2 regions of the Cupriavidus cauae genome follow, and region 2 is predicted to be linked to the other one. Evidence: predicted binding sites of a transcription regulator. Region 2 holds the regulator's gene; the other holds the start of a gene.
What was found. Region 2 encodes LexA, which represses DNA repair genes until DNA is damaged. Its sites were predicted from a motif close to ACTGTATNNNNATACAGT; they were not measured.

Region 1 (14,448 bases), 1.7 Mb from region 2:
CAGCACGGCGTCACCGGTGGCGATCGAGCCCGACAGCGCGATCGGGCCATCGAAGATGCGGCGCACCTCGCCGACCAGCGCGAACGGCGACAGCGTGCCGGCATGGCCGCCGGCGCCCGCGGCGACCAGGATCAGGCCGTCGACGCCGGCCTCGAGGGCCTTCTCGGCATGGCGCAGGTTGATCACATCGTGCAGCACGATGCCGCCGTAGCTGTGCACCGCGTCGATCATCTCCTTGACCGGCGCGCGCAGCGAGGTGATGAAGATCGGCACCTTGTGCTCGACGCAGACGCGCACGTCCTGCTCCAGCCGCGCGTTCGACGCGTGCACGATCTGGTTGACCGCGATCGGGCCAATCGTGGCATCGGGATTGGCGGCGCGGAAGGCCGCCAGCTCCTGCTGCATCTGCGTCAGCCATTCGTCGAGCAGTTCGGCGGGGCGCGCGTTCAGCGCCGGAAACGAACCGACGATGCCGGCCTTGCATTGCGCCAGCACCAGTTCCGGATAGCTGACGATGAACATCGGCGACGCGATCACGGGCAGCGTCAGCTTCTGCAGGGCGGCGGGGATATGTTTGGCGGCGGGCATGGTGTCTCCTTGACCCACGGCAAGCGTGGCGCTGCGTGGCATCGATGTTCTGAACGATCGTTCGATTATAGGGACTTCCCTTGTTGGGGCGTTATCGCGGCATTAGAAGCGCGGGTCTAGCCGAAGTGCAATTCCGATCCAGCCCCACCAATCTAGCGCGAATCCGGCCCTGCCCCGCGGTCGGCGCCCTTGCGGAACACGCGAGGCAAAAAAAAGCCCCGCGTCCGGGGCGGGGCAATTACCACGAAGACTGATACATCGACGGCGGGCACCTGCCAATGCCGAAGCCGTCAACGGCATGGTAGAGGGGCAATATGACGATCCGGGGACGAGGCGGTGACGTCTCGATGAAGCGGCCGGCGGCGCGCGCAACGCGGCGCGCTCCTATGCGCTGGTACGCGGTCCCATGCGTTCCTGCACGGCTCCTGCGCGGCGCATGCGTGCCCATGCGTGCCCATGCGCGCCCATTGCGTCCGTCGGTGCTTACACACGCTGCAGCAGCAGCCCCTTCAGATATTCGCCCTCGGGGAAGGCCGCCAGCATCGGATGGTCGGTGCCGGCCGACAGCCGCCGCAGGATGCGCGCATCGACGCGGGCGTCGGTGGCCGCGCCGGCCACGATCTTGTGGAACAGCTCCATGCCGATCGCGCCCGAGCACGAGTAGGTGAACAGCAGCCCGCCCGGGCGCAGCAGCTGCATGCCGACCAGGTTGATTTCCTTGTAGGCGCGCGCGGCGCGGTCGATATGCTGGGCCGACGGCGCGAACTTCGGCGGGTCCAGCACGATCAGGTCGAACTGCCGGCCCTCGGCGCGGAACTGGCGCAGCGACTTGAACACGTCCGCGTCGAGCCAGGTCGCACGTCCCGCATCGAAGCCGTTCAGCGCGACATTGCCCTCGGCAATCTTCAGCGCCTCGCCCGACGAGTCGATCGACACCACCGAGGCCGCGCCGCCGCGCAGCGCCGCCAGCGAAAAGCCGCCGGTATAGCAGAAGCAGTTCAGCACCTCGCGCCCTTCGGCGAGATCGCCGACCAGCTTGCGGTTGTCGCGCTGGTCGACATAGAAGCCGGTCTTGTGGCCGTTGCGCACGTCGACGTAGTAGCGCACGCCGTGTTCGGTGACCGACAGCTCGGGGTCGGGCTCGGCGCCGGCCAGCACGCCGGTCACCAGCGCCAGCCCCTCGCGCTCGCGCACCGCGGCGTCGGAGCGCTCGTAGACGTTGGGGCAGCCGGTCTCCCGGATCAGCGCCTGCACGATCGCGTCCTTCCACTGCTCGACGCCGGCGGCGTTGAACTGGCAGACCAGCTGCGCGTGCTCGGCGCCGCGGCCGGCGCCGTAGTAATCGACCACCAGCCCGGGCAGCCGGTCGGCCTCGCCGAACACCAGCCGCACCGCGTCGCTGTCGCTGACCCATTGGCGGCGATGCGCCACCGCGGTGGCGACGCGGCGCTTGATCAGCGCATGGTCGACCGGCTCGTTCTCGTCGAAGGTCCACACGCGCGCGCGGATCTGCGAGTGCGGGCTGTAGGCCGCCTTGGCGAGGAAGCGGCCGTCGGCGGCGCGCACCGTGATGGTGGCGCCGGGCTCGGCACGGCCCTCGACGCGGTCGATGCCGGTCGCATAGATCCAGGGATGGCGGCGCAGCAGGGACTTTTCCTTGCCGGGCTTCAGGGTCAGGGTATTCATGATTCAGGGAAGGGAGGCCGCGCAGCGGCGGCCTTCTGGTTCACCGCGCGGTTCGCTTTCCTCTCCGGCCTGCGGGACAGGGCCTGGAGGGAACGGTAAAGCGGCACGGTAAGAGCGGCGCGGTGGAAAAGGACAGGCACCGCCGGCCGAAGCGGGCGCCATCGTCGCGTTACAGCACCACCTTGACCATCGGATGCGCGGTCAGCGCGCGATACAGGTCGTCCAGCTGCTCGCGGCTGGTGACCCAGACCGTCACGGTCAGGCCCAGGTAGTTGCCGTTGCGCGAGGGGCGCATCTCCATCTTGCCGGCATGAAAGCCGGGGTCGAATTCCTGCACCAGCGTGACGATGGCCTCGGCAAAGCCGTCCTGCATCGCGCCCATCACCTTGATGGGGAAATCGCTCGGGTATTCGATCAGCGAAGGCTGGTCGCGCCCGTTGTCGGTGTTGTCGGCGCTCATGGCGGCGGCCTCCTTGTTGCGTGTTACTTGCGCTTGAACCACAGGCGGATGGTGTCCCAGATGCGGCCGAAGAAGCCGGCTTCCTGCACCTCCTCCAGCGCGACCACCGGGAACTCGGCCACCTTGGTGGTGCCGTCCATCAGCTTGACGGTGCCGACCTGCTGGCCGGCCGTGATCGGCGCCACCAGCAGCTCCTGGCGCTCCAGCACCGGCTTCAGACGGCCCGCGGTGCCCTTGGGCACGGTCACGTAGGTCTCGTCGCGGACGCCGATCTTGATGGTGTCGTTGCTGCCCTTGTAGATGTCCGGCGTGGCCAGCACCTGGCCCTTGTCGTAGAGGCGCAGCGTGTCGAAGAACTGGAAGCCGTAGTTCAGCACCTTCAGGCTTTCCTGCGTGCGGACCTGTTCGCTGGTGGTGCCGATCACGATCGAGATCAGGCGGCGCGAGCCGTTCGGCACGTTGGCCAGCGGGCGCTTGGCCGAGGAGATCAGGCAGTAGCCCGCCGACCGGGTGTGGCCGGTCTTGACGCCGTCCACGGTCGAATCGATGTACAGCAGGCGGTTGCGGTTGGGCTGCTTGATCTTGTTATAGGTGAACTCCTTTTGCGAGTACATGCCGTAGTACTCGGGGAAGTCCTGGATCAGGCGCGTGGTCAGGATCGCCAGGTCCGCCGCGGTGGTGTAGTGGTTCGGGTCGGGAATGCCGTCGGTATTCGTGAAGTGCGTGCTCTTCATGCCCATGCGCTGGGCCTCGCGGTTCATCATCGCGACGAAGCCTTCCTCCGAGCCGCCGACCGCCTCGGCCAGCGCCAGCGCGGCATCGTTGCCCGACTGCACGATCAGGCCCATCAGCAGGTCCTGCACCGTGACCGGCTTGTTCGGCTCGATGAACATGCGCGACTCGTCGCTCTTGACCTTCAGCACCAGATTGGTCGGCACCACGGCCTGGTCCAGCGTCAGGCGCTTTTCCTTCAGCGCCTGGAAGGCCAGGTAGGCGGTCATGATCTTGGTCAGCGAAGCCGGCTCGATGCGGGCATCGGCATTCTGCGAGCCGAGCGCCTGGCCGCTGGTGACGTCGTAGAGCATCCACGCCTTGGCCGCCACCTGCGGCATCGGCACGGCCTGCGCGCGCACCGTCAGCGGTGCGCTGGCGAGCGCGAGCACGGCGGCGCTGGCCAGCAGGGTGTGGGCGATGCGGTGGGAGAACAGCGGCGAAGCTTGATTGGACATGTTTTCAGGTTCCGACAAGAGAGAAAGGGCAGCGTCGCGCCGCCACGCGGGCGTGGCGGCAGGGCAAGGAACGGCGGCCACGGATTGCCATGGCCGCCCGCTCAATGCCCGGGCTCAGCGCTGCCACGCATTGACGACGAGCTGCTTGATCAGATGCAGCTTGCGATGGAAGAAATGGTCGGCGCCGGGAATCACCGTGACCGGCAGTTCCTGCGGCCGCGCCCAGTCGAGCACGCTGGCGAGCGGCACGGTCTCGTCCTGCTCGCCGTGAATCACGATGGTATCGGCCGGCACCGGCGCGACCTGCCAGCGCGAGGCCGCGGTGCCGACCATCGCCAGCCGCTCGGCGGGCGTGCCGGCCTCGGCCAGGCGCCGCGCCACATGGCTGACGACGAAGCTGCCGAACGAGAAGCCGGCCAGCGCCAGCGGCAGCGTTGCCGCGTCGGCGGACCAGTCGCGCTGCTGGCGCATCCAGTCGATCACCGCCAGCAGATCGTCCTGCTCGCCCTGGCCGTTGTCATGCTCGCCGGCGGTGCCGCCGACCCCGCGGAAGTTCGGCCGCACGGTGGCGTAGCCCAGCTGCACGAAGGCGCGCGCCAGCGTCTGCGCGACCTTGTTGTCCTTGGTGCCGCCGAACAGCGGATGCGGATGGCCGACCAGCGCGAGGCCGCGCACCGGGGCGGCCTGCGGCAGGTCGACCGAGACGTCGATCGCGCCGGCGGGACCGGCAACGGTGAGTACCTGGGTATGCGCGTTCATGGCAGGAAGGGCGGAAATCCGGGGTCGAAACGAAAGTGGGCGTGGGCGGCGGATGGATGCGGATGCGCCTGCGCGCGCGGCGCTCAGCGATCCACCATCAGGCGTTCGACCGGCTTGCCGTGGATCAGATGGCTGTCGATGATCTCGTCGATGTCCTGCTCGTCGACGAATGTGTACCAAACGGCCTCCGGGTAGACCACCAGTACCGGACCGAGTTCACAGCGGTTCAGGCAGCCCGCCTTGTTGATCCGCACCCGTCCCTCGCCGCCGGCGATGCCCAGCTCCTTGCAACGCTTCTTGGCGTATTCCTGCATCGCCTTCGCGTTGTGGTTGGCGCAGCAGTTTTCGCCCGGCTCGCGCTGATTCAGGCAGAAGAAGACGTGGTGCTGGTAGTAGCTGCTCATGCGTGGGAGGGCGCGGCGCGCTCGGCTGGGCCGCGCGCGCGGCTTGGCGCCGGTCGGAACGGTGGGAAGCTCGGAATTATACGGCGAGCCGGGGGCCGTTTCGACCGCACGGCGGCGTCTGCAGCGCCACGCCGCGGTGGGTGTTAGCTATGGCGCACAGGAGGCGCTGGTTTGAGGCCCTCGTCGCGAGCGCAGCATAACGGGCACGGCGGCTACGGCCTACGGCCCCTATGGTTGCTGCGGACGCCATGGCGGCTACGTCGCCTATGGCAACTACGGCCGGCGCGGCAACTACGGCTGCTACGGTCCTACGACCACTACGCCCGGCTCACCGCCACATATTGCGCATCCGCGCGGCCAGGTCGACCGCCGGCAGCGACGCGCGCTGCGGCGCCGCGTCGACCGGCGGAGGCGGCGGCCACGCGCGGCTGTGGAAATGCGGCATCACGCGATTGGGCAGGAAGCGCGTGCGCGACGCGTACACGTGGCGGTCGCCCATGCCGGGCTGCTGATGCACGTAGAAGCGCTGCGGCACGACGATGTCGAGATGGTCGCGTGCGCGGGTCATCGCGACATAGAGCAGCCGGCGCTCCTCCTCGATCTCCTCGGTGGTGCCGGTGGCCAGGTCGGACGGCAGGCAGCCGTCCACGGCGTTCAGCACGTAGACCGCCTTCCATTCCTGGCCCTTGGCCGAATGGATGGTCGACAGGATCAGGTAGTCCTCGTCGCGCAGCGGCACGCCCGATTCGTCGCTGGAGGCGTCCGGCGGATCCAGCGTCAGCTCCGTCAGGAAGCATTCGCGCGAGCCGTAGGTCGCGGCGATGCGCGCCAGCTGCTGCAGGTCGGCGGCGCGTGCGGCGGCATCGTCGTGCAGGCGTTCCAGATGCGGCTCGTACCAGCGCAGCACGCGCTCGAAGTCGACCGGCCATGCCGCCGCGGGCGCCATCGCCTCGCGCGCCAGCGCAACGAGTTCCGACCATGCCTCGGCCGCGGCCGGCGGCGCCTCGAACGATTCGAGCGCGAACAGCGGATCGCTGGCGAGCTGCAGGCCGTCGAGCACGCGCGCGGCGGTCTTGGGCCCGACGCCCGGCATCAGCTGCAGCGTGCGGAAGCCCGCCATGCGGTCGCGCGGATTCTCCAGCCAGCGCAGCGCCGCCAGCATGTCCTTGACGTGGGTCGACTCGAGGAATTTGAGCCCGCCGAACTTGACGAAGGGGATGTTGCGGCGGACCAGTTCCAGTTCGAGCTGCGCGCTGTGGTCGGCGGCGCGGAACAGCACCGCCTGCGCCATCAGCGCCAGCCCTTCCTCGCGCCGCGCGAGGATGCGCTCGACCACGAAGCGCGCCTGCTCGGTCTCGTCTCCCACCACCACCACGCCGGGCTTCTCGGCACTGGCGCGGTCGGACCACAGGTCCTTGGTGAAGCGCTCGGCCGCCAGCCCGATCACCGCGTTGGCGGCGGCCAGGATCGGCTGCGTCGAGCGATAGTTGCGCGACAGCGTGACCTGTCCCGCCGGCGGCGAGAAGCGGTGCGGGAAGTCGAGGATGTTGCGCACGGTGGCGCCACGGAACGCGTAGATCGACTGCGCGTCGTCGCCGACCACGGTCAGGCCGCGGCCGTCGGGCTTGAGCGACAGCAGGACCGCGGCCTGCAGCGCATTGGTGTCCTGGTATTCGTCGACCAGCACATGGTCGAAGCGCTCGCCCATGTCGCGCGCCAGCGCCGGCTCGGCCAGCGCCTGCGCCCAGTACAGCAGCAGGTCGTCGTAGTCGAGCACCTGCTGCTTCTGCTTGGCCTCGACATAGCCGGCAAACAGCGCCCGCAGCGCGTCCACCCACATCGCGTAGCGCGGAAACTGGCGCTGCAGCACCTCTTCGAGCGGCAACTGGGTGTTGACCACGCGCGAATAGATCGCCAGGCACGTTTCCTTGCGCGGGAAGCGCGCGTTCTGCGCCGACAGGCCGAGGTCGTGCCGCACCACGTTCATCAGGTCGGCCGAATCGCCGCGGTCGCTGATGGTGAAGGAGGGCGACAGCCCCAGCGTCTCCGCGTATTCGCGCAGCAGGCGCGCGCCGATCGCGTGGAAGGTGCCGGCCCATTGCAGCGCGGCGCGGCCGGGATTGGCCGACGAGGTGGTGCCGTTGCGGGCCGCGAAGGCCTGGTCGACGATGCGCTCGACGCGCCGGCCCATCTCGACCGCGGCGCGCCGCGAGAACGTCAGCAGCAGAATGCGGCGCGGATCGGCGCCGCCCAGCAGCAGATGCGCGACGCGGTGCGCCAGCGTATTGGTCTTGCCCGAGCCCGCGCCGGCGATGATCAGCAGCGGCCGGTCGGTGGCGTGCTCGACCGCTTCACGCTGCTCGGGGTTGAGCGCGGCGAGATAGTCGGCCGGAGCGGCCGGGTCGGCCGGAACGCTCGGAGCGATCGGATCGGACAGTGCTGCGGCGGGAGCGAGGGCGAGATCGGCGGACACAGGGGCGGGCGAGGGCGAAAACCGGAAATGTTCGCCGCAGACTGTATATCCATACAGATGTGTTGGGCAAGCGGGGGATGGTTGAAGGGACTTGAAGGGCGCTTTTGGTGGAGCTTGCGCCGGGAATGTCCTCTCCCCGATCCTCTTCCGCCCGCGGGAGAGGGCGAACCCAATCGCCGTTGGGACGCTGCGGGTTTGCGCCCCTCTCCCGCTTGCGGGAGAGGCTGGGCGAGAGGGCAGCCCCTCCCCCGTCAGCGCATCAGACCGCCTTGGCCAGCGCCTCGTCCAGCAACCGGTGCAGGCTGTCCCATTCCGGCTCGCCGACGTAGCGCTTCAGGATGCGGCCGTCCTTGTCCACCACGAAGGTGGTCGGCGTCAGCTGCACGTCGCCGAAGGCCTTGGCCGCCGAGCCGTCCGAATCGAGCGCGACCTTGAACGGCAGCTTGCGCGTCTCGGTGAAATTGGTCACGTACATCGGCGGGTCGTAGCTCATCGCCACCGCGACGAACTCCAGGCCCTTGTCCTTGAACTGCTGGTAGGTGCGCACCATGTCCGGCATCTCCTTGACGCAGGTGGTGCAGCTGGTGGCCCAGAAATTGACCATATAGACCTTGCCCTGCAGCTGCGCGGTGCTGACGCGCTCGCCGGACAGCAGCACGAAGGTCGCCTGCGGCGCATGCGGGGCCGGAGTCAGCGCCCGGTAGCCGAACCAGCCGAGCAGGACCAGCACCAGCAGGCCCACGATCAGCGGCCAGCGCTTGCGGGGGGAGGCGGGACGTTCCGGTTGGGAGGCGGACGAAGTCATGATGGGCCGACCGAAGGAGGGGAAAACGCCATTCTAGCGCCGAGGTGGCCGAGGGCGCCGATCCCGAGCTCCAGCCCGAACTCGAGCCTGCGCGCGCGCCCGAACCCGAACCCCAGCCCCAGCCCCAGCCGAGCCGAGCCGAGCCGAGCCGAGCCGAGCCGAGCCGAGCCCGAGGACGGGCACGGGCTCGGGCTCCGGGCTCGGGCTCGGGCGTGGCGTGGGTGGCGTGGCGTGGTGGCCCCTGGCGGGTCAGCGCCCGCGGGCCGCGGCCGCCATCGCGGCGCGGGCGGTGTCGAGCGACTGTTCCAGATAGGCGCCGTAGAAGTCCGGCTGCATGCCGCGCAGCGGCGGCGCGGCCGGTCGCCCCTTGCCGTCGAGAAACAGCACCGTCGGCGCGAAGCGGATGCCATGCTCGCGCGCCCAGGCGCGTGCGGTGGTGGCACGGCCGTCGGCATCGCGGATCGGCGTGGCGGCGCTCATGTCGAGCTCGCGCGCCGCGAGCTGCCCGGCGGCGGCCTGCGGGCCCAGGTAGTTGCGCCGTACCGCTTCGCAATAGCCGCAGTTCGGCAGCGTCACCAGCACCACCAGCGGTTCGCCGCGCAGGCTGGCCGAGCGCGTCTCCGCCGCCAGGTCGGCGACCGCCGGAAGGTGCGCGGGGCTGGCCGCCTGGACCGATGGCGCGGCAAGGGCGAGCGACAGGCCGGCGACGGGCAGGGCGACAAACGGGGCGACGAACAGCGCGGCCGATAGCGCGGCAGATCGCGCGACCGATCGGGCGGCCGTCAGGGCAGCCGACAGGGCAGCCGACAGCGCCAGGGCGGCGCCCCGGAGCCATGCCGAACCCATGCGGCGACCTGCGAAGTCCAAAACCATAATGAAATATCGAGATCAGAAAGACACTGCGTCAGTGCCTGATCCCCGATAATAGCGGCTTGGCCGCACCCCTGCCGGTGCGGCGCTTCGTTCCCTTTATCGGCCGTCTTCTTCCACCCGTCGTTCAGGCTTCCCGATGTCTCGCCTTTCGTTCCTCCGCCGGCCGGCCCGGTATTGCGCCGGCCTGGCGGTGGCCGCGCTGCTCGCCTGCTCGCCGCGCTACGACTGGCGGACCATCCAGTCCAACGAGGGCGGCTATGCCGCGCTCTATCCCGGCAAGCCGACCAGCGCCGCGCGCGATGTCGCGATCGCCGGCCGCAAGCTGCCGATGACGATGGAGGCGGCACGCGTCGACGAGACGCTGTTCGCGGTCGGCGTGGTCAGCCTGCCCAGCGACGACGCCGCGCTGCGCGCGGAGGCGCTGTCGGCGATGCAGTCCGGCCTGCTGGCCAATCTGGGCAACGCGCCGACCGAGCCGGTGCAGACGCGCGCGGTCACGGTGATGTCGTCGGCCCAGCCGCCGGTGGCGCTGCAGGGCATCGAGATCCGCGTGGCCGGCGTCTCGCCGCAGGACAAGGCGCCGCGCCGGCTGACCGCGCGGCTGGTCGCCAAAGGCACCAAGGTCTACCAGGCGGTCGTGCTCGAGGCCGGCGATGCCGCGCGCGACCACCGCCAGGCCGAGCAGGTCGAGCAGTTCCTGGCCGGCTTCCACCCGTTCTGATGCGTCCCCGTACCGGCTCGCGCAGCAACCGCATCGGACTGTCCATGCGGCCGTCCTCGCTGCTGCGGCGTAGCGAGGGCGCGCTGGTGTTCGCCTGCTTCGCCGCGGCCTATGTGCTGTCGTACGCGCTGCGCACCATCAACGCGGTGATCGCGCCCGAGCTGATCGCCGACATGCGGCTGTCGAACGCCGACCTGGGCCTGCTGTCGTCAGCCTATTTCCTCGCCTTCGCCGCGATGCAGCTGCCGGTCGGCCAGTGGCTGGACCGGCGCGGCGTGCGGCGCGTCGAAACCGTGCTGCTGCTGATCGCCGCGGCGGGCGCGCTGGTGTTCGCGCTGGCCGGTTCGGCGGCGACCTTGTGGCTGGGGCGGGCGCTGATCGGCGCCGGCGTCTCGGCCTGCCTGATGGCGTCCTACACCGCCTATCGCCGCTGGTTTCCGACCGCGCGGCAGAGCCAGCTGTCGGTCTGGATGCTGGTCGCCGGCAGCGGCGGCGCGCTGATGACGACGCTGCCGGTGCAGGCGGTGCTGCCGTGGCTGGGCTGGCGCGGCGTGTTCCTGGTGATGGCGGGCCTGCTGCTGGTGTCGGCGCTGGCGCTGTATCGGGGGCTGGCGCGGGTCGAGCGGCGCAGCGTGCGGCTGGCGCGCGGGGCGGAACGGGGGAGGACCGTCGCTGATCCTGCCGATATCGCAGCCGATATCGCTACTGCTAGCGCGACCGTTAGTGCAACTGGCAGCGGGGCAGGAAGCGCGACGGACGGCATGACGGACGGCGCGACGAACAGCGTGGGCAGCCCGACGAACGGCGTGGATCGCGCGACCGCCGCTGCGAAGGTCCCGGCGGCCACGATGGCCGGCGGTTATCGGGCGCTGCTGCGCCATCCGGCCTTCGTCCGCGTGCTGCCCTTCGGCCTGCTGAACCAGGCCGGCTTCATGGCCGTGCAGACGCTGTGGGTCGGCCCGTGGCTGGTCGACGTGCTCGGCTTCGGGCCGGACCGCACCGCGCAAATCCTGTTCCTGTTCAATATCGCGCTGCTGGCCGGCTATCTGCTGCTAGGCTGGCTGGCGCCGCGGCGCGCGCGCGATCCGGTCGAGTCGGCGCGGCTGGTGATGGTCGGCGCCGGGCTGACGCTGGTGCTGCAGGCGGCGATCGTCGCCTGGACCGCGCCGGCGGCGTGGCTGCTGTGGCCGCTGCTGGCGATGTGCGCGAGCACGCTGTCGCTGATCCTCAGCACGCTGAGCCTGTCGTTTCCGGCGGCGGTCGCCGGGCGCGCCAATACCACCTACAACCTGCTGGTGTTCGGCGGCAGCTTCCTGATCCAGTGGGGTCTGGGGGTGGCGATCGACCTGTTCCGCGACGCCGGGCTGCCGCAGGCCGACGCGTTCCGCGCGGCGCTTGGCGGACTGCTGGGGCTGCAGCTCGTCGGCTATCTCTGGTATGCGCTGGTGCCGCGGCTTTGGCGGCGGGTGGCGGGTTGAACGCCGCCGGCGTTTGGAACGATCCGGGGGGCTGAAAAGGACCGGGGGTTTGGATACGTCCGCGGAAACGTCCGGGGATCTGAAAAGGTCCGGGGTTTGGATACGTCCGCGGATTGGAAAGGTCCGGGGATTGGAAAAGTCCGCGGATTGGAGAAGTCCGGGGAATGGAAGGTCCCAGGGTCCGACAAGGTTCCGGGGTTGAAAAGGTTCGAGCTTAGGCAAAAACAAGAAGGAGCAAATCATGCGTTGGGAAATCTGGCTCGCCTATTTCGCGGCCTGCTGGGCGATCGCCGTCTCGCCGGGCTCGGGGGCCGTGCTGTCGATGAGCCACGGGCTGTCCTATGGGCTGCGCAAGACCACCACCACGATTCTCGGCCTGCAGACCGGGCTGCTGATCGTGCTGCTGGTCGCCGGCGGCGGACTCGGTGCTCTGCTGATTGCATCCGAGCATGCGTTCGCGGCGGTCAAGACGGTCGGCGCGCTGTACCTGATCTATCTGGGCGTGCAGCAGTGGCGGGCGCGGGTCGAGCAGGAGCCGGGCGATGCAAATGGCGAGGGCAAGTCCCAGGGCGGCATCCGCGTGGCCGCGATGAGTCCGCGCCGGCGTTTCGCCACCGGCCTGCTGACCAATGTCACCAATCCCAAGGGCATCGTCTTCATGGTGGCGGTGCTGCCGCAGTTCATCGATGCGGCGCGGCCCCTGGCGCCGCAGCTGGCGATCCTGGCCGTGACGATGTGCGCGGTCGACCTGATCGTGATGCACGGCTACGCGCTGCTGGCCTCGCGTATGCAGGGGCTGTTTCGCGACGCGCGCGCGATGCGCTGGCAGAACCGCGTGTTCGGCAGCGTGCTGATGGCGGTCGGCGCCGCGCTGTTCTTCGTGCGGCGACAGCCGGGCTGAGCGCGATCGGACCGGACCGGACAGGACCGCGCCGGCTGGCGATCCCCCGGCCGGTTTGCTTCAATGGTGGTTACCCGCCCCTTGGAGCCGACCGATGCCGCGCCGCGCCGACCACACCGTTCCGCCGATAGAAGATCCGCCGCCGCCCGGCGTGCCACCGGATCATCCGCCGATCGAGGAGGAGCCGGAACCGCCGGGCGAGCCGCCGGAAGCTGGCATCAGCCTCAATTGACGGCCAGGCCCCGCCACCGCGCCCGGTTTGCTCCCCTCGCGCACTGGTCGGAGAGGGGTGGGGGGAGAGGGCAGGGGCGATTGAACGGCCGGCACCGTCGGTGTGGCGAGCGCCGTTCCCCTCCTCCAACCCTTCCCGCCAGCGGGAGAATGGACCCGGAGCGATAAGCCGATCGGCCGATGCGTGCCGTGCATCGCTAAACCGGCCGCAACACCCGCCGATACTGCACCGCCTCGGCCGCATGCGCCGCGCCGATGGTGTCGGCGCCGCCCAGATCCGCGATGGTCCGCGCGACCTTCAGCACGCGAAAGTACGAGCGCGCCGACCAGCCCAGGCGCGCCATCGCCGCGCGCAACAGCCCCTGCGCCTGCTCGTCCAGCGGGCAATGCCGGTCGATCTCCTCCCCCGCCAGTTCTCCATTCGGTTTGCCCTGCCGCTCGAGCTGCCGCGCCCGGGCGGCCAGCACGCGCACGCGGATCGCCGCGCTGTCCTCGCCGGGCGGGCCGTCCAGCGTCTCCTGCTGGCTTTGCGCCGGCACCTCGATCTGCAGGTCGATGCGGTCCAGCAGCGGCCCGGACAATCGCGACTGGTAGCGCAGCACCTGGTCGGGCGTGCAGCGGCAGGCCCGGGCCGGATGTCCCAGGTAGCCGCACGGACAGGGGTTCATCGATCTCTTTTGTGACAAAAATTGGTTGAGGGAGTTAGGTCTAGGTTCCAATAATGGGCCCATACCAAGGGAAAGGGGCAGGCGTGTGGGCAAAGTGGATAGCAGGGCAGGTAGAAGGGATACAGGTCATAGGGACGACGCCCCAGCGGATGTCGTTGACCTCGAGGAGGGATACCTAACGATTGCCAATGCGGCCAAGGAGTCTGGCAGGACCGTCGTTGATTTCACCGGCTTCGCGGCATGGCTGACTGCAGAATCACGAGTAATCGCGTGGCGCGCTCTTCGGCGGTTTTCAGCCCGCTATTCGACTGCGACACAGACGTACGCCGTGCGCGCCGTACTCGAGTTGTGGCGAGAAGAAGTGAGCCGTCACGGCGCGCAAGCGCCAGGGCCAGGCCGGTGCCCAGACGACCTGGTACTGGAGCTGGCACGGCTACGGGAAGCTCTCTATCGTCAAGGCATAGGTGCCGGGAACATGGTGGCGACAGTAAGCTTCAAGTGGGGCTGCTTTCTGCAATTCTTGAAAGATGCCAGAGCCGTTGGCTTCCTACCAAAATTCAATCTGCACGCGAGCGCACTACGCCCCTTGCCACAGCGGTTTGTCCGATCCAGCAGAGAGGCGGCCGCGCAATATCCGGATCAGCATCACGGCCGGATTCCCCGCACCTTAAACTTCAAGAAAGATTCTTACAACGAAGAACTCTTGGAGCCAATCTCCATCAGTGCCGCGGACGATCAGTATCTTAAGGACTATGAGCATCGTCTCAGGCAGGCGATCCAAGTTTTCAAGCAGTGCGCTCTCCGCGAGTTCTCGGCGTTCGAGAGGGCCAGAAACGATGGGCATGCGTTGATCCGAGGCGGCGATTATGGCCGGCTGAAAACGCTCTTGGAGACAAGGACGGGACCGCAAAAATATGTGGATCCTATCTGCGGGAAGCATCTGTTCCGGCCAGAGGGAGGGCATCCAAATTCGCTAGAACACCTCCTACTGGTCGTTCATCACGAAATGGGCGGAATCCCGCGGCCGTACGCCCAGTATGTCCTCCGGGATGGGAAGCAGTCCGCGCGCACAGTGCCTGGGACTCCGCCGCATTGGCGGTTCGTTCAGCTGTCTGGCAAGAACACGCTGCTACCGCATTTAGGCCTGATGAGCAGCGGCATTGCCGCCGTGT
Region 2 (14,448 bases):
ATCTCGTTGCCGTGCACCGCCAGCAGCGCCTTGTTGGCGGTCACCACATGCTTGCCGTTGGCGATCGCCTGCAGCACCAGTTCGCGGGCGATGCCGTAGCCGCCGATCAGTTCGACCACGATGTCGATGTCGGGATGGCTCACCACCTCGCGCGCATCGGCCACCACCTCGACCTGCCCACCGGTCAGCTCGCGTGCGCGCTCGGTGTTCAGGTCGGCCACCATCGTAATCTCGATGCCGCGGCCCGCGCGGCGGCGGATCTCCTCCTGGTTGCGCTTGAGCACGTCGAACGTGCCGCTACCGACGGTACCGATGCCGAGCAGGCCTACTTTGATGGGGTTCATGGTCAATCAGATTCCAGTTTGCAAATGGGGGAGCGCGACGGTGCGTGCGTTCGGAGCCGGCCGCGGCCGGAGTCAGGCCGTCGCGCCGTGTCGTTTTCGATAGGACTCGAGGAAGCGCCCGACGCGGCCGATCGCCTCGCGCAGGTCTTCTTCGTGCGGCAGGAACACGATGCGGAAATGGTCGGGCTTGGCCCAGTTGAAGCCGCTGCCCTGCACCAGCAGCACCTTCGATTCCTGCAGCAGCTCGTAGATGAATTCCTGGTCGTCCTGGATCGGATACATCGACAGGTCGAGCTTCGGGAACAGGTACAGCGCCGCCTTCGGCTTGACGCAGGTAATGCCCGGGATCTGCGTGATCAGCTCGTAGGCCAGGTCGCGCTGGCGGCGCAGGCGGCCGCCCTCGGCCACCAGGTCGTTGATGCTCTGGTAGCCGCCGAGCGCGGTCTGGATCGCCCACTGGCCCGGCACGTTGGCGCACAGCCGCATCGAGGACAGCATGTTCAGGCCCTCGATATAGTCGTGCGCGGGCCGCTTGTCGCCCGACACCACCATCCAGCCGGCGCGGTAGCCGCACGAGCGGTAGTTCTTCGACAGGCCATTGAAGGTCACCGTCAGCACGTCGGTCGACAGCGCGGCGATCGAGGTGTGCGTATGGCCGTCGTACAGCACCTTGTCGTAGATCTCGTCGGCGAAGATGATCAGCCCGTGCGGGCGCGCGATCGCGACGATCTCGCGCAGCAGCTCGTCCGAGTACAGCGCCCCGGTCGGGTTGTTCGGGTTGATCACGACGATGGCCTTGGTGTTCGGCGTGATCTTCGCGCGGATGTCGTCCAGGTCCGGCATCCAGTCGTTGGCCTCGTCGCACAGGTAGTGCACCGGGGTGCCGCCCGACAGGCTGACCGCGGCCGTCCACAGCGGGTAGTCCGGCGTGGGCACCAGCACCTCGTCGCCGTTGTTCAGCAGCGCGTTCATCGACATCACGATCAGCTCGGACGCGCCGTTGCCGACATAGATGTCTTCCAGGCCGACGCCGTGGATGTTCTTCTGCTGGGTGTAGTGCATGATCGCCTTGCGCGCGGCGAAGATGCCCTTTGAATCCGAGTAGCCCGCCGAGTTCGGCAGGTTGCGCATCATGTCCTGCTGGATCTCCTCCGGCGCATCGAAGCCGAACACGGCCAGGTTGCCGATATTGAGCTTGATGATCTTGTGCCCTTCTTCCTCCATCTGCTTGGCCTTCTCCAGCACCGGGCCGCGGATGTCGTAGCAGACGTTGTTCAGCTTGTTGGATTTCTGGATCGGTTTCACGGCGTGGTCGGGCAGGAGTCTGGCAGGGACAAAGGGAGCATGGGGCCGCCGGTTCGTGCGGCGGCGAACAGGAAATCTGCGTAAAACAGGGGGTCGTCCGGAGCGCGCTTCGCTGCACTGCGGGGCGATGCGAGGGCAGCGCGGCCGGCAGGAAGGCAAAGGCTATAATTTAGCGGATTATGACAGACTTCGGCAGGGATCTTGCGATGCAGCGCGGCCGGACCGCGCTCGCCACCGCCCCGGTCCGCGCCTTCCCGGCGCCGGTTCTGCGACAAGTTCTCCGACAAGCTCCCCGACAAGTTCTCCGCCCAACTCCCCGACCAGTTTCCCCACAAGGTTCCCCCGTGAAACTCCATGCCGACCAGCCCAACGCCATGAACACCGTCACGGCGTATGGCCCGGGCTATATCGAGATCAACAAGGTGCGCTACACCATGTCGGTGCTGGTGATGCCCGAGGGCGAGGTACGGCCCTGGCCCGTCCAGCGCTTCGAGGACCTGGCCGCGGACCAGTTCGAGGGCCTGCTGGACCATGCCCCCGAGGTGGTGCTGCTCGGCACCGGCGACCGCCTGCGCTTTCCGCATCCGCGCCTGACCGCGGCCCTGTCCCGCCGCCATATCGGCGTCGATGCGATGGACATGCCGGCGGCCTGCCGCACCTACAACATCCTGATGGCCGAGGGCCGCAAGGTGGCGGCGGTGCTGCTGCTCGAAGACGCGGCCGCAGGCGGCTGAAGCGGCCGTCCCTGCGGTCGGCCGATGTCTGCCCGACGCCACGCTTGAACTATGCCGACGCGCCCTCATTTGCCGTGAGCACGGCCATGCCCGCGATCCCCGCCCGCCGCGACCGGCCCTCGCCCGAGCCGGCGCGGGGCCGGTCCCCGGCGAGCCGATTTCCCCAGCGCCGCTTCCTCCAGGAGCCATAAGAATGACAGTGAGTCTCAACCAGGCCGTTCCCGATTTCAGCGCACCGGCCACCGGCGGCACCTTCCGCCTCGCCGACTACCGCGGCAAGACGGTGGTGCTGTACTTCTATCCGAAGGACAACACCCCCGGCTGCACCAACGAGGCGATGGACTTCCGCGACCAGCACGAGGCCTTCGAGGCCGCCGGCGCGGTGGTGTTCGGCATCTCGCGCGACAGCATGAAATCGCACGAGAACTTCAAGGCCAAGCTGGAGCTTCCCTTCGAACTGATCTCCGATGCCGACGAAGCGCTGTGCCAACTGTTCGACGTCATCAAGATGAAAAAACTCTATGGCAAGGAAGTGCGCGGCATCGAGCGCAGCACCTTCGTGATCGACGGCAAGGGCAAGCTGCGCCATGAACTGCGCGGCATCAAGGTGCCCAGCCACGTCGACGAAGTGCTCGAACTGGTGCGCGCGATGTGACCTTCACAGGGCAATTGCCAAACGGAAATCGTTCGGATACATTGCCCCGTAATGAGTTCAGATTCTGGTTGCCACGCTGCTTCTCCCCTCCGGCCCAGGCGCACGATGCCCAGGGCCGGTAGCGGAACTGCCGTGCCGTCCGCCCGCACAAGACAAGCCGCCTCGCCCGCTCAACGGGCCCGGCGGCTTTTTCGTCTGTGCGCGGCCCCGCCCGTTTTCCCCTCCCCCTGAAAGGAACGCCCAGCATGCCGCTGCCGACCATGCCCGCCAAGCCTGCACAACTGCTGGACCCGAGCGAGTTCGCTCCGGTTGCAAGGTTGCCGAAGTCCGCGACGCAGGCAAGAAAGCCCGTTCCGGCCTTGGAACGCGTGGCCCTGCTTGAAAGCGGACCCAGCGAAGCCGCCGCGCCCGCGGTCGAGGCCCGTGCCGCCGGCACGCGCGCCCGCGCGAAAGACGTGCCGAGCGCCCCGGTGTCGACGACGCCGGCCTCGCCCGTGTCGCTGGTCAAGACCAGCACCGGCACCACCAGCCGCCGGCAGCGCAAGGACACCGGCCCAGCCAAGCTGTTCGTGCTCGACACCAATGTGCTGATGCACGATCCGAGTTCGCTGTTCCGCTTCGAGGAGCACGACATCTATCTGCCGATGATGACGCTCGAGGAGCTGGACAACCACAAGAAGGGCATGAGCGAAGTCGCGCGCAACGCGCGCGCGGTCAGCCGCACGCTCGACGCGCTGGTGGCCGGCACCGACGGCGTGCTCGACGAAGGCCTGCCGCTGGCCAAGCTGGGCAACCGCGACGCGCAGGGGACGCTGTTCTTCCAGACCCGGCTGAACGACACCAAGCTGCCCGAAGGGCTGCCCGAGGGCAAGGCCGACAACCAGATCCTGGCGGTGGTCAGCGCGCTGCGGCAGCAGCATCCGGAACGCGACGTCGTGCTGGTGTCCAAGGACATCAACATGCGGATCAAGGCCCGGGCGCTGGGCCTGCCGGCCGAGGACTATTTCAACGACCAGGTCCTCGAGGACAAGGACTTGCTGTACTCGGGCGTGATGGTGCTGCCCAACGATTTCTGGACCCGGCACGGCAAGGGCGTCGAGAGCTGGCAGGACCCGAAGACCGGCGCGATGTTCTACCGGCTGACCGGCCCGCTGGTACCCTCCTTCCTCGTCAACCAGTTCGTCTACCTGGAACCGATGGACGGCAGCCTGCCGCTGTACGCGCAGGTCAAGGAGATCAACGGCAAGACTGCGCTGCTGCAGACGCTGAAGGACTACACGCACCACAAGAACAACGTCTGGAGCGTGACCGCACGCAACCGCGAGCAGAACTTCGCGCTGAACCTGCTGATGAACCCCGACATCGACTTCGTCACGCTGCTGGGCCAGGCCGGCACCGGCAAGACGCTGCTGGCGCTGGCCGCGGGGCTGGAGCAGGTGCTGGACCAGAAGCTGTACAACGAGATCATCGTCACGCGGGCGACCGTGCCGGTCGGCGAGGACATCGGCTTCCTGCCGGGCACCGAGGAAGAGAAGATGCAGCCGTGGATGGGCGCGTTCGACGACAACCTCGAGGTCCTGCAGAAGAGCGACGACAGCGCCGGCGAATGGGGGCGCGCCGCCACGCAGGAACTGATCCGCTCGCGCATCAAGGTCAAGAGCATGAACTTCATGCGCGGCCGCACCTTCGTCAACAAGTTCGTCATCATCGACGAGGCGCAGAACCTGACGCCCAAGCAGATGAAGACGCTGGTCACGCGCGCGGGCCCTGGCACCAAGATCGTCTGCCTCGGCAATATCGCGCAGATCGACACGCCGTACCTGACCGAAGGCTCGTCGGGCCTGACCTTCGTGGTCGACCGCTTCAAGGGCTGGAGCCACAGCGGCCATATCACGCTGGCGCGCGGCGAGCGTTCGCGCCTGGCCGACCACGCGGCGGACGTGCTGTGAGCGGACGGAGGCAAGCGATGCGAAGCGATCGCTGGCAGCGCGCCTCCGGCGCGCTGATCCCCTGCCTGATGGCGGCCAGCGCGGTCACCGCGCCGGGGCTGCTGCGTGCGCAGGCCATCTCCGAACCGGCCGCGGCGCCGCCCCCGGGCGCGACCGCGCCGGCGCCCGGCGCGGTACCGCCATCCGTTCAGCCGCCCACGCCAGCCCCTGCGCCAGTGGTCGCGCCACCGGTCAACGAGCCGGTGATCCGCACCGTCGGCGCGGTCAGCTATGTCTGCGGCGGCGTCGGCGAGGACGAGCAACGGCGGCTGGCCGCACGCCAGAAACAGTTCAACATGGGCGTGCTGTTTACGCAGGGCGCGACCGGTGAATACCTGGCCGATGTCGAGGTCCGACTGATGCGCAAAGGCCACGAAGTGGCGCGATTTCGTACCGAAGGGCCGCGCTGCCTGATCAAGGCGCCGGAGGGCCGCTACAATGTGCACGCCACTTACAACGGCCAGCCCAAGTCCATGACCGTCGGCACCGGCACCTACGACGCGCAGTTGCGCTGGTAGCCATCCGGGCATCGCGCAGCGATGCCCCGGTCGAAGGACCGCACCGGCTGGCCCACCAGTCCATGCGATCGACCAGCACCGGCCTTCCTTCTTCGCTTCCCTCGACGCTTCCCTCGACGCTTCCCTCGACGCTGTCGTCGATTCGATCCGCGGTGATTGACACGCGCCGGCTGCTGGTGGGCGCCCTCGCCCTGCTGCTGGCGGCCTGCGCCAGCACGCCGCCCTCGCGCCATGGCGGCCATGCCCGCAACACGCCGCGCGCGCCGATCGTCGAGCCGAGCGCCGGCCTCGAAGAGATCTCGATCCAGGCGATGTCGCTGGTCGGCACGCCCTACCGCTACGGCGGCAATACGCCCGATTCCGGCTTCGACTGCAGCGGCCTGGTCCGCTACGTGGTGTCGCGCGCGGCCAACGTCAATCTGCCGCGCACCACCGAGGCGATGGGCACGCGCGGCACGCCGCTATCGCGCGATCAGGTGGCCTCGGGCGATCTGGTGTTCTTCAACACCACGGGGCGGGCGAACTCGCATGTCGGCATCTACGTCGGCCAGAACCGCTTCGTGCACGCGCCGTCGAGCGGCGGCACCGTGCGGCTGGAGGACATGACCAAGTCCTATTGGGCGTCGCGTTACAACGGCGCGCGGCGCATCGCCAACGCCGCGGTACCGGTCGCGCCGAGCACGCCGGTTCCGCAGGCGGTGCCGGCTGTGCCCGTCTCCCCGCCGCCGCCCGCAGCGCCTTCGCCGGCGCCCGCCCCGGCGCCGGTCCCGGAAGACGACGATCCGATCGCCGCCTTCGCCAATCGCTGAGCCGCTTGGCCTTGGCCCACGGCACACTGAGCCGGTGGACCGGCGCCCAGCCGAAAAACGGAGTCCCAATGACAAAGGCCAGGCAAATGCCTGGCCTTGTCTTTCATCGCCTGCCCTTGCGGGCAAGCCTCACAGCAGATGCCGCCCGATCCACCAGGCGATCGCCGCCATGAAGGCCGACGCCGGAATGGTCAGCACCCAGGCCCAGACGATGTTGCCGGCCACGCCCCAGCGCACCGCCGAGGTCTTGCGCACCGAGCCCACACCGACGATGGCGCCGGTGATCGTATGCGTGGTCGAGACCGGCACGCCCAGCGTGGAAGCGAGGAACAGCGAGATCGCGCCGCCCGTCTCCGCGCAGAAGCCGCCCACCGGCTTGAGCTTGGTGATCTTCTGGCCCATGGTCCGCACGATGCGCCAGCCGCCGAACAGCGTGCCCATGCCGATCGCGACGTAGCAGCTGACGATGACCCAGGTCGGCGGCGCGCTGTCGCTCTGCATCACGTGGCCGCTGGCGATCAGCAGCATCCAGATGATGCCGATGGTCTTCTGCGCGTCATTGCCGCCGTGGCCCAGGCTGTAGAGCGAGGCCGACACCAGCTGCAGGCGGCGGAACCAGCGGTCCACGCGCGACGGCGGCGTACGGAAGAAGGTCCAGCCGACCACCAGCATCAGCAGCGAGCCGAGCAGCATGCCCGCCAGCGGGGAGATCAGGATGAATGCCACGGTCTTCAGCAGGCCGCTGGCGACCAGTGCGCCGGTGCCCGCCTTGGCCACCGCGGCGCCCACCAGGCCGCCGATCAGCGCGTGCGAGGACGAGGACGGGATGCCGTAATACCAGGTGATCAGGTTCCACGCGATCGCCCCGACCAGGGCGCCGAAGACCACGTAGTGGTCGACGATATTGACGTCGATGGTGCCCGTGCCGACCGTGGCCGCCACCTTCAGATGGAAGACGAAGATTGCGATCACGTTGCAGACGGCGGCCAGCGCCACTGCGTGATGGGGCTTGAGCACGCCGGTCGATACCACGGTCGCGATCGAGTTCGCGGCATCGTGAAAGCCGTTCATGAAATCGAACAGCAGAGCGAGCGTCACCAGCAGGACGATCACCCACAAGCTCATTTGTACAGTCTGCATGCGGAGTTCCGGTGGGCGCGCTCAGGCGTTTTCCAGCACGATGCCTTCGATGATGTTGGCCACGTCCTCGCACTTGTCCGTGATCGTCTCGAGCTGCTCGAAGATGGCCTTCATCTTGATCAGCCGCTTGACGTCGGTCTCGTCGCGGAACAGCTTGGAAATCGCCCCGCGCATCAACCGGTCAGCCTCGGATTCGAGCTGATCGATCTGCTGGGCCGTCTTCAGGATCGTGCTGGCGTTGCCCATGTCCTCGAGCAGGCCGACCGCGATCTTGACCAGTTCGCAGCACTGCACGCAGATCGAGGCGAGCTTGCGGGCCTCGTCGGTCAGGCTGGTGACGTCGTACAGCGTGATGGTCTCGGCCACGTCCTCCATCAGGTCGAGGATGTCGTCCATGGTCGTGATCAGCTTGTGGATCTCGTCCCGGTCGAGCGGCGTGATGAAGGTCTTGTGCAGCAGATCGATGGTGTCGTGCGTGATCCGGTCCGCCTTCTTCTCGGTGGCCTGCACGCGCCGCGCGTGGGCTTCGGCATTGCCGAGATCGTTGATCAGCGTTTCCAGTTCGCGCGATGCGGTGACCGCGCAGTCGGCGTGCTGGTTGAAGTATTCGAAGAACTTGCCCTCGGTGGGCATGAATCGGCCGAACATGGCTGTTCCTTGTCGCGGCGCGCTGGCGCGCCGTCTCGTTGGGAATGACTGGATTGCGGGAGAGATTGCGCAACAGCCGGCGTTGCCGCCGGCTGTCACGGAAAAGCAATATTCTACAGGGTAGTCGGCGCGTGACGTACGCTTTGTGTGGCGCAACACGACAGCGCGCCACCCGCCTGCCGCGCCCGCGCGGTCAGGTATCGTTGTCGAAGAACGCCGGGCCGCCGCTGAAGTTGTCGAACTTGGTGAACTGGCCCAGGAAGGTCAGCCGCACGGTACCGATCGGACCGTTACGCTGCTTGCCGATGATGATTTCGGCGGTGCCCTTGTCCTGCGAGTCCGGGTTGTAGACCTCGTCGCGATAGATGAACAGGATCACGTCGGCATCCTGTTCGATGGCGCCCGATTCGCGCAGGTCGGACATCACGGGACGCTTGTTGGGACGCTGCTCCAGGCTGCGGTTCAGCTGCGACAGCGCGATCACCGGGCAGTTGAGCTCCTTGGCCAGGCCCTTGAGCGAACGCGAGATTTCCGAGATCTCGGTGGCGCGGTTCTCGCCGCCGCCCGAGCCCGACATCAGCTGCAGATAGTCGATGATGATCAGGCCAAGCTGGCCGCATTGGCGCGCCAGCCGGCGCGAACGCGCGCGCAGCTCCATCGGGTTCAGCGCCGGCGTCTCGTCGATGAACAGCTGCGCGTCGTTCATCCGCTGGATCGCATGCGTCAGCCGCGGCCAGTCCTCGTCGAGCAGCCGGCCGGTGCGCAGGCGATGCTGGTCGAGGCGGCCGACCGAGCCCAGCATACGCATGGCCAGCTGCGTGCCGGCCATTTCCATCGAGAACACCGCCACCGGCAGGCCCTGCTCGACCGCGACGTGCTCGCCGATGTTCAGCGAGAACGCGGTCTTGCCCATCGACGGACGGCCGGCGACGATGATCAGGTCGCCCGGCTGCATGCCGCTGGTCATCCGGTCCAGGTCGAGAAAGCCGGTCGGCACGCCGGTGACATCGGTATTGGTGTCGCGGTGATAGAGCTCGTCGATCCGTTCCACCACCTGCGTCAGCAGCGGCTGGATCTCCTGGAAGCCCTTCTGCCCGCGCGAGCCTTCCTCGGCGATCGCGAAGACCTTGGATTCGGCCTCGTCCAGCAGCTCGCGCACCTCGCGGCCCTTCGGCGCAAAGGCCGAGGTCGCGATGTCGTCGGCCACCGTGACCAGCTTGCGCAGCACCGAGCGCTCGCGCACGATTTCGGCGTAGCGGCGGATATTGGCCGCGCTCGGCGTGTTCTGCGCCAGCGAGTTCAGATAGGCGAGACCGCCGACCTCCTCGGCCTTGCCGGCCACCTGCAGCATCTCGTAGACCGTGATCACGTCGGCCGGCTTGGTGTCCGAGATCAGCCGCGCGATGCTCTGGAAGATCATCCGGTGGTCGAAGCGATAGAAGTCCGCCTCTGACAGGAAATCGGCGATGCGGTCCCAGGCCGCGTTATCCAGCAGCAGGCCACCCAGCACCGATTGCTCGGCCTCGATGGAATGCGGCGGGACTTTGAGATTGTCGAGTTGGGGATCGGCGACGGGCGCGTTCATGGGGGGCAATTATAGCGGCCCGCCCGCGCATGGCCGAGCGAATCTCGGCCGGCGGAGGACCCGATGATGGTGGCGCCGCGCACAACGCGCATGCGTGCGGGCGCCACAAAGAAAAAAGGCAGAAGCGGCTGTCAGCCTGCTCCTGCCTTTTGCTGGCCTGGCCGGGCCGCGGCGGCGCGAACGGATGTCGCGCCGGTCGCGGCCGGCAGGCTTAGACGTGCTCGCCCAGCACCGAGACGGTGATGTCGACCGCGACGTCCGTGTGCAGCGACACGCTGATCGGATAGTCGCCGACCATCTTCAGCGGACCGTTCGGCAGACGAACCTGCGCCTTCTCGACCTTGAAGCCCTGGCCAGCCAGCGCTTCGGCGATGTCGGCGTTGGTCACCGAGCCGAACAGACGGCCGTCCACGCCCGACTTCTGCGTGATCTGGACGGTCAGGCCGCTCAGCTTCTCGCCTTCGGCTTGCGCGGCGGCCAGCTTCTCGGCGGCGGCCTTTTCCAGCTCGGCGCGCTTGGCCTCGAACTCGGCGATGGCGGTCTGCGTCGCGCGGCGGGCACGCTTGGACGGGATCAGGAAGTTACGGGCGTAACCATCCTTGACGCGAACGATGTCACCCAGGTTGCCCAGGTTGACGACTTTTTCCAGCAGAATGACTTGCATCGTGTTTTCTCCTTAGCGACCAGGCGATCAGTTCTTGTGCAGGTCGGTGTACGGCAGCAGCGCCAGGAAGCGGGCGCGCTTGATTGCCGTGTCGAGCTGACGCTGATAGTGCGCCTTGGTGCCGGTCAGACGAGCCGGCGTGATCTTGCCGTTGTCGCCGATGAAGTCCTTCAGCGTCTCCAGATCCTTGTAGTCGATCTGTTCGACGCCGGCCACGGTGAAGCGGCAGAAGCGCTTGCGCTTGAACAGCGGGTTCTGCTGCTGGAAGCGCTTCTTGTTCTTGTTGTCACGTTTGACGAATGCCATGGTTCAATCCTTTACGAATGCTTTACATCCAGTGATGTGAAAGACGAGAGCCTTGCTGTTGCGGTGCCTGCGGGCGAGAAAGCCTTCGCAGTCGAGCACCGTGCCGAGCGGCGTGCGCTCCAGGTGCTGGCCGACCGGACCGACGCCCATCGCGGCGATCGCGAACTCGACCTGCCGCGGCGTCTGCGCCTCGACCACCTCGCCGCCGTATTGCAGAAGGCAATTGACGACGGGGATGCCGGCCGGCGTGTAGCGCAACGCGTCGCGCTCGACGAGGGTGGCGTGCAGCCTCAGCTGGTTCATCGCGCCACCGCCTCTCGCATGCCGCCCCGGTCATGCCGGAGCGAACCGCACACAGCAGACCGCACTCAGGCGGCCTGGCCTTCGCTGGTTTGCTGCGAAGCCTTGCGGGCTTCTTCGCGCTGGACTTCCTTCATCATCGGCGACGGGCCGGTCTCGGCCTTCTTCGTCTGGACGATCAGGTGGCGCAGCACGGCGTCGTTGAACTTGAACGCGTGCTCGAGCTCAGCCAGCGTGTCCTTGCCGCACTCGATGTTCAGGCAAACGTAGTGAGCCTTGGCCAGCTTCTGGATCATGTAGGCCAGTTGACGACGGCCCCAGTCTTCCACGCGGTGCACCTGGCCGTTCTGCGACGTGACCAGCGTCTTGTAACGCTCGATCATGGCCGGCACTTGCTCGCTCTGGTCCGGATGGACGATGAATACGATTTCGTAATGACGCATTGACGCTCCTTTTGGGATAAGCCGCCCGGGCGCCAAGTCCGGTGCAGCAAGGGTTAAATAGCCCGCGAGTATAGCCCGGAACGGCCACGGCGGCAAGCCGCATGAGGTCCCGGCTGGATCTGCGGCGCTCTGGCTTGCGCCGCCTACATCAGATCTGCGCGAAGAACTGCTGCAAACGCACCGGATCGCCGGCCAGCGCGGGATCGGCGCCAAGCGCCAGCAGCAGCGCGACCCGGGCCTTGTACGGATTCAGATCGCCGGCCGATACGAAGGCGCCCGCCGACGGATTGGGCTGCGCCGGGGCGATCACATTACCGGCACCGGTGCGCGTGCTGCGCACCACCGCGACACCGGCGCGCGCCGCGTCGACAAGCGCCGCCACCAGCGTCTCGTGGATCGATCCATTGCCGGCCGCCGCGACCACCAGGCCCCGCACTCCGCTGCCGACCAGCGCATCGACCACCACGCGGCCCGGTTGCGCATAGCTGGCGACGATCTCGACCGCGGGCCAGTTCTGCGGCAGCGGCAGGGCCTGCCGGGGCAGACGCAGCGGCGCACGCGTGAAGCGCACCAGCGCGTCCTGCACCAGCCCGATCGGCCCGGTGCCCGGAGAGGCGAACGCGTCGACGGCCGAGGTGTGCGCCTTGACCGCGTCGCGTCCTGCGTGAATCTCCTGATTGATGACCACCAGCACGCCCTTGTCCGCCGCGTCAGGATGCGCCGCGACGCGTACGGCATCGAGCAGGTTCAGGGGGCCATCGGCCGACAGCGAGGTCGCCGGCCGCATCGCCGCGGTCAGCACCACCGGCACGCTGGCCACGCCGGCAAGATGCAGCAGCATCGCCGTTTCTTCGAGCGAATCGGTGCCGTGCGTGATCACGATGCCGGCCACGTCGTCCTGCGTGGACCAGTGGTGGACCCGCGCCGCCAGCCGCGCCCACAGGCCGAACGACATGTCCTTGCTGTCGATCTGCGCGACCTGCTCCGCCTCGATCCGCGCGACGTCCTTCAGCGCCGGGACAGCCTCGAGCAGTGCCGACACCGGCACGGTCGCCGCCTGATAACGCGCGCTGCTGGCGGCGCTGGACGAGGAACCGGCGATGGTGCCGCCAGTGGCAAGAACGATCACGCGAGGCAAGGTCATGGGCACGAGATATCCGTAAACAGGCGGCGATTGTACCCGCCGCGACGGCCCGCTCCCCTACGGTCTTGCCCTGCCCCGCAGCCCGACCGTCCGGCCTCGAAAGTGGACGAGGATGCAAATTCCTCTTGCACTTCGATCGATACTGTATAAAATCACAGCACACTGTTCAAACGTACAGTGTTGCACATGGCGGCCACCGACGGCCTGCACGCTTCGCAGCGCGCGCCACCGGCCGGACCGCCACCGGATACAACAACACGGACAAGCCATGGCGACTCTGACACCCCGGCAGCAGCAGATCTTCGACCTGATCCGCAACACCATCCGGCAGACCGGCATTCCGCCGACCCGCGCCGAGATCGCTGCGGAATTCGGCTTTTCGTCGCCGAACTCGGCCGAAGAACATCTGCGCGCGCTGGCTCGCAAGGGCGTGATCGAGCTGACGCCCGGCGCCTCGCGCGGCATCCGGCTCAAGGTCAATCGCAGCGACTCCGAAATGCCGGACCAGTTCTCGCTGCCGATGGCCGGCGTGATGCAGCTGACGCTGCCACTGGTCGGCCGTGTCGCCGCCGGCAGCCCGATCCTGGCGGCCGAGCATATCGACCGCCAATACCAGGTCGACGCCTCGGTCTTCGACGAACGCCCCGACTACCTGCTGCGCGTACGCGGCATGAGCATGCGCGACGCCGGCATCTTCGATGGCGACCTGCTCGCGGTCAAACGCGCGCAGGATGCCGCCAACGGCAAGATCGTGGTGGCACGCATCGGCGAGGACGTGACCGTCAAACGGCTCAAGCATCGCGGCGACGCGATCGAGCTGATCGCCGAGAACCCGGACTTCGCCAACATCATCGTGCGGCCCGGACGCGAGGAATTCTCGCTTGAAGGCATCGCCGTCGGACTGATCCGCCAGTCCGGCTTCTAGCCCAACGAAGCAATCCGGCAGGCGCCGCCGCCTTGGCGCCAACCTCAGTCATGCAGCCACACGAGCCGCAGGGCCCCGTGTTGCCGCAAGACTTCCGCTGACGCCTTACCGAAGAGGACCACCATGCTGCAAGCCGACCGCTCCCTGACCCGTTACCCCGTCAAGCCCACGCCGTTCCGCCAGTCCAAAGGTGTCCGCATCTACCAGGGCGCGCAGCGCCGCACCATGGTCGGCAGCATGGCGGCGATCTGCCGGATGCTCGAACTCGATCAGCCGGGGGTGAAGTTGAATGCGTGAGGTTGATCGCGTGAGGTTGATCGCGTGCGGTCTAGCGCGGGAGGTCTGGCGCGTGAATTCGAACGTGCGAGGCAAGCCGCGTTCGTGCGATCGCAGCGACAAGATCGACTGCGTTGAGCGCCTGCGCGCGCGTCCGCGCGAGACGCGGGATATGGCCGCCCGATCGAAAGCGACGGCTCTCGCGCATCGCAACAAACCCTTACAACTCGGACCGTGAATTCGTTAACGCATGGCCTAGCCTGTTCCCATGCTTTTCGAAGGAGACGGCCATGCCTTCGTCAGACGACACCGTCAAGCTGCTTCGCCCCGGTCGCCGCACCATGAACTGGCACGACGTGGCACTGATCGCAGCGGGTTGGATCGCCTTGTGCATGGGTATTGGGTGGACGATCACCAAGGCCGCTGCAAGGCTGGTTTGAGGACCGACTTGAGGCGCTGGCCCGCCCGATGATGCTCGCCACAAAGCAAAACAGCCGCTCGATGAGCGGCTGTTTGCATGGGATCTTGGGGTGGCTGATGGGACTCGAACCCACGACGACAGGAATCACAATCCTGGACTCTACCAACTGAGCTACAGCCACCGTAGCGCCGTCGTCAGTACTGCTCGACGGAAACCAAGATTATACAAACTTCGTTTGGCGAT

Region 1: KZ686_RS05185 (ATP-dependent helicase) is a predicted target of LexA. The motif match lies at 7,640-7,657, and genes of this name have one in related genera.

Annotation. Positions count from the first base shown of each region.
Region 1 covers NZ_CP080293.1:1,155,792-1,170,239, forward strand. The annotation lists gene KZ686_RS05155 (NAD(P)H-dependent flavin oxidoreductase) at 1-588, opposite strand, end outside; gene KZ686_RS05160 (class I SAM-dependent rRNA methyltransferase) at 1,072-2,274, opposite strand; gene KZ686_RS05165 (DUF493 family protein) at 2,444-2,734, opposite strand; gene KZ686_RS05170 (D-alanyl-D-alanine carboxypeptidase family protein) at 2,758-3,963, opposite strand; gene KZ686_RS05175 (alpha/beta hydrolase) at 4,078-4,722, opposite strand; gene KZ686_RS05180 ((2Fe-2S) ferredoxin domain-containing protein) at 4,806-5,126, opposite strand; gene KZ686_RS05185 (ATP-dependent helicase) at 5,455-7,599, opposite strand; gene KZ686_RS05190 (TlpA disulfide reductase family protein) at 7,859-8,404, opposite strand; gene KZ686_RS05195 (thioredoxin fold domain-containing protein) at 8,654-9,250, opposite strand; gene KZ686_RS05200 (hypothetical protein) at 9,414-9,998, shown strand; gene KZ686_RS05205 (MFS transporter) at 9,998-11,476, shown strand; gene KZ686_RS05210 (LysE family transporter) at 11,718-12,377, shown strand; gene KZ686_RS05215 (hypothetical protein) at 12,472-12,609, shown strand; partial or broken gene KZ686_RS05220 (magnesium chelatase subunit ChlI family protein) at 12,806-13,279, opposite strand; gene KZ686_RS05225 (hypothetical protein) at 13,752-14,448, shown strand, end outside.
Region 2 covers NZ_CP080293.1:2,842,137-2,856,584, forward strand. The annotation lists gene KZ686_RS12705 (homoserine dehydrogenase) at 1-344, opposite strand, end outside; gene KZ686_RS12710 (pyridoxal phosphate-dependent aminotransferase) at 417-1,649, opposite strand; gene KZ686_RS12715 (Mth938-like domain-containing protein) at 1,994-2,383, shown strand; gene KZ686_RS12720 (peroxiredoxin) at 2,577-3,038, shown strand; gene KZ686_RS12725 (PhoH family protein) at 3,284-4,987, shown strand; gene KZ686_RS12730 (hypothetical protein) at 5,005-5,544, shown strand; gene KZ686_RS12735 (C40 family peptidase) at 5,607-6,353, shown strand; gene KZ686_RS12740 (inorganic phosphate transporter) at 6,483-7,493, opposite strand; gene KZ686_RS12745 (DUF47 domain-containing protein) at 7,515-8,141, opposite strand; gene KZ686_RS12750 (replicative DNA helicase) at 8,335-9,726, opposite strand; gene rplI (50S ribosomal protein L9) at 9,938-10,390, opposite strand; gene rpsR (30S ribosomal protein S18) at 10,418-10,696, opposite strand; gene priB (primosomal replication protein N) at 10,700-10,999, opposite strand; gene rpsF (30S ribosomal protein S6) at 11,065-11,439, opposite strand; gene KZ686_RS12775 (asparaginase) at 11,588-12,583, opposite strand; gene lexA (transcriptional repressor LexA) at 12,852-13,508, shown strand; gene KZ686_RS12785 (hypothetical protein) at 13,632-13,805, shown strand; gene KZ686_RS12790 (hypothetical protein) at 14,075-14,224, shown strand; tRNA gene KZ686_RS12795 (tRNA-His) at 14,311-14,386, opposite strand.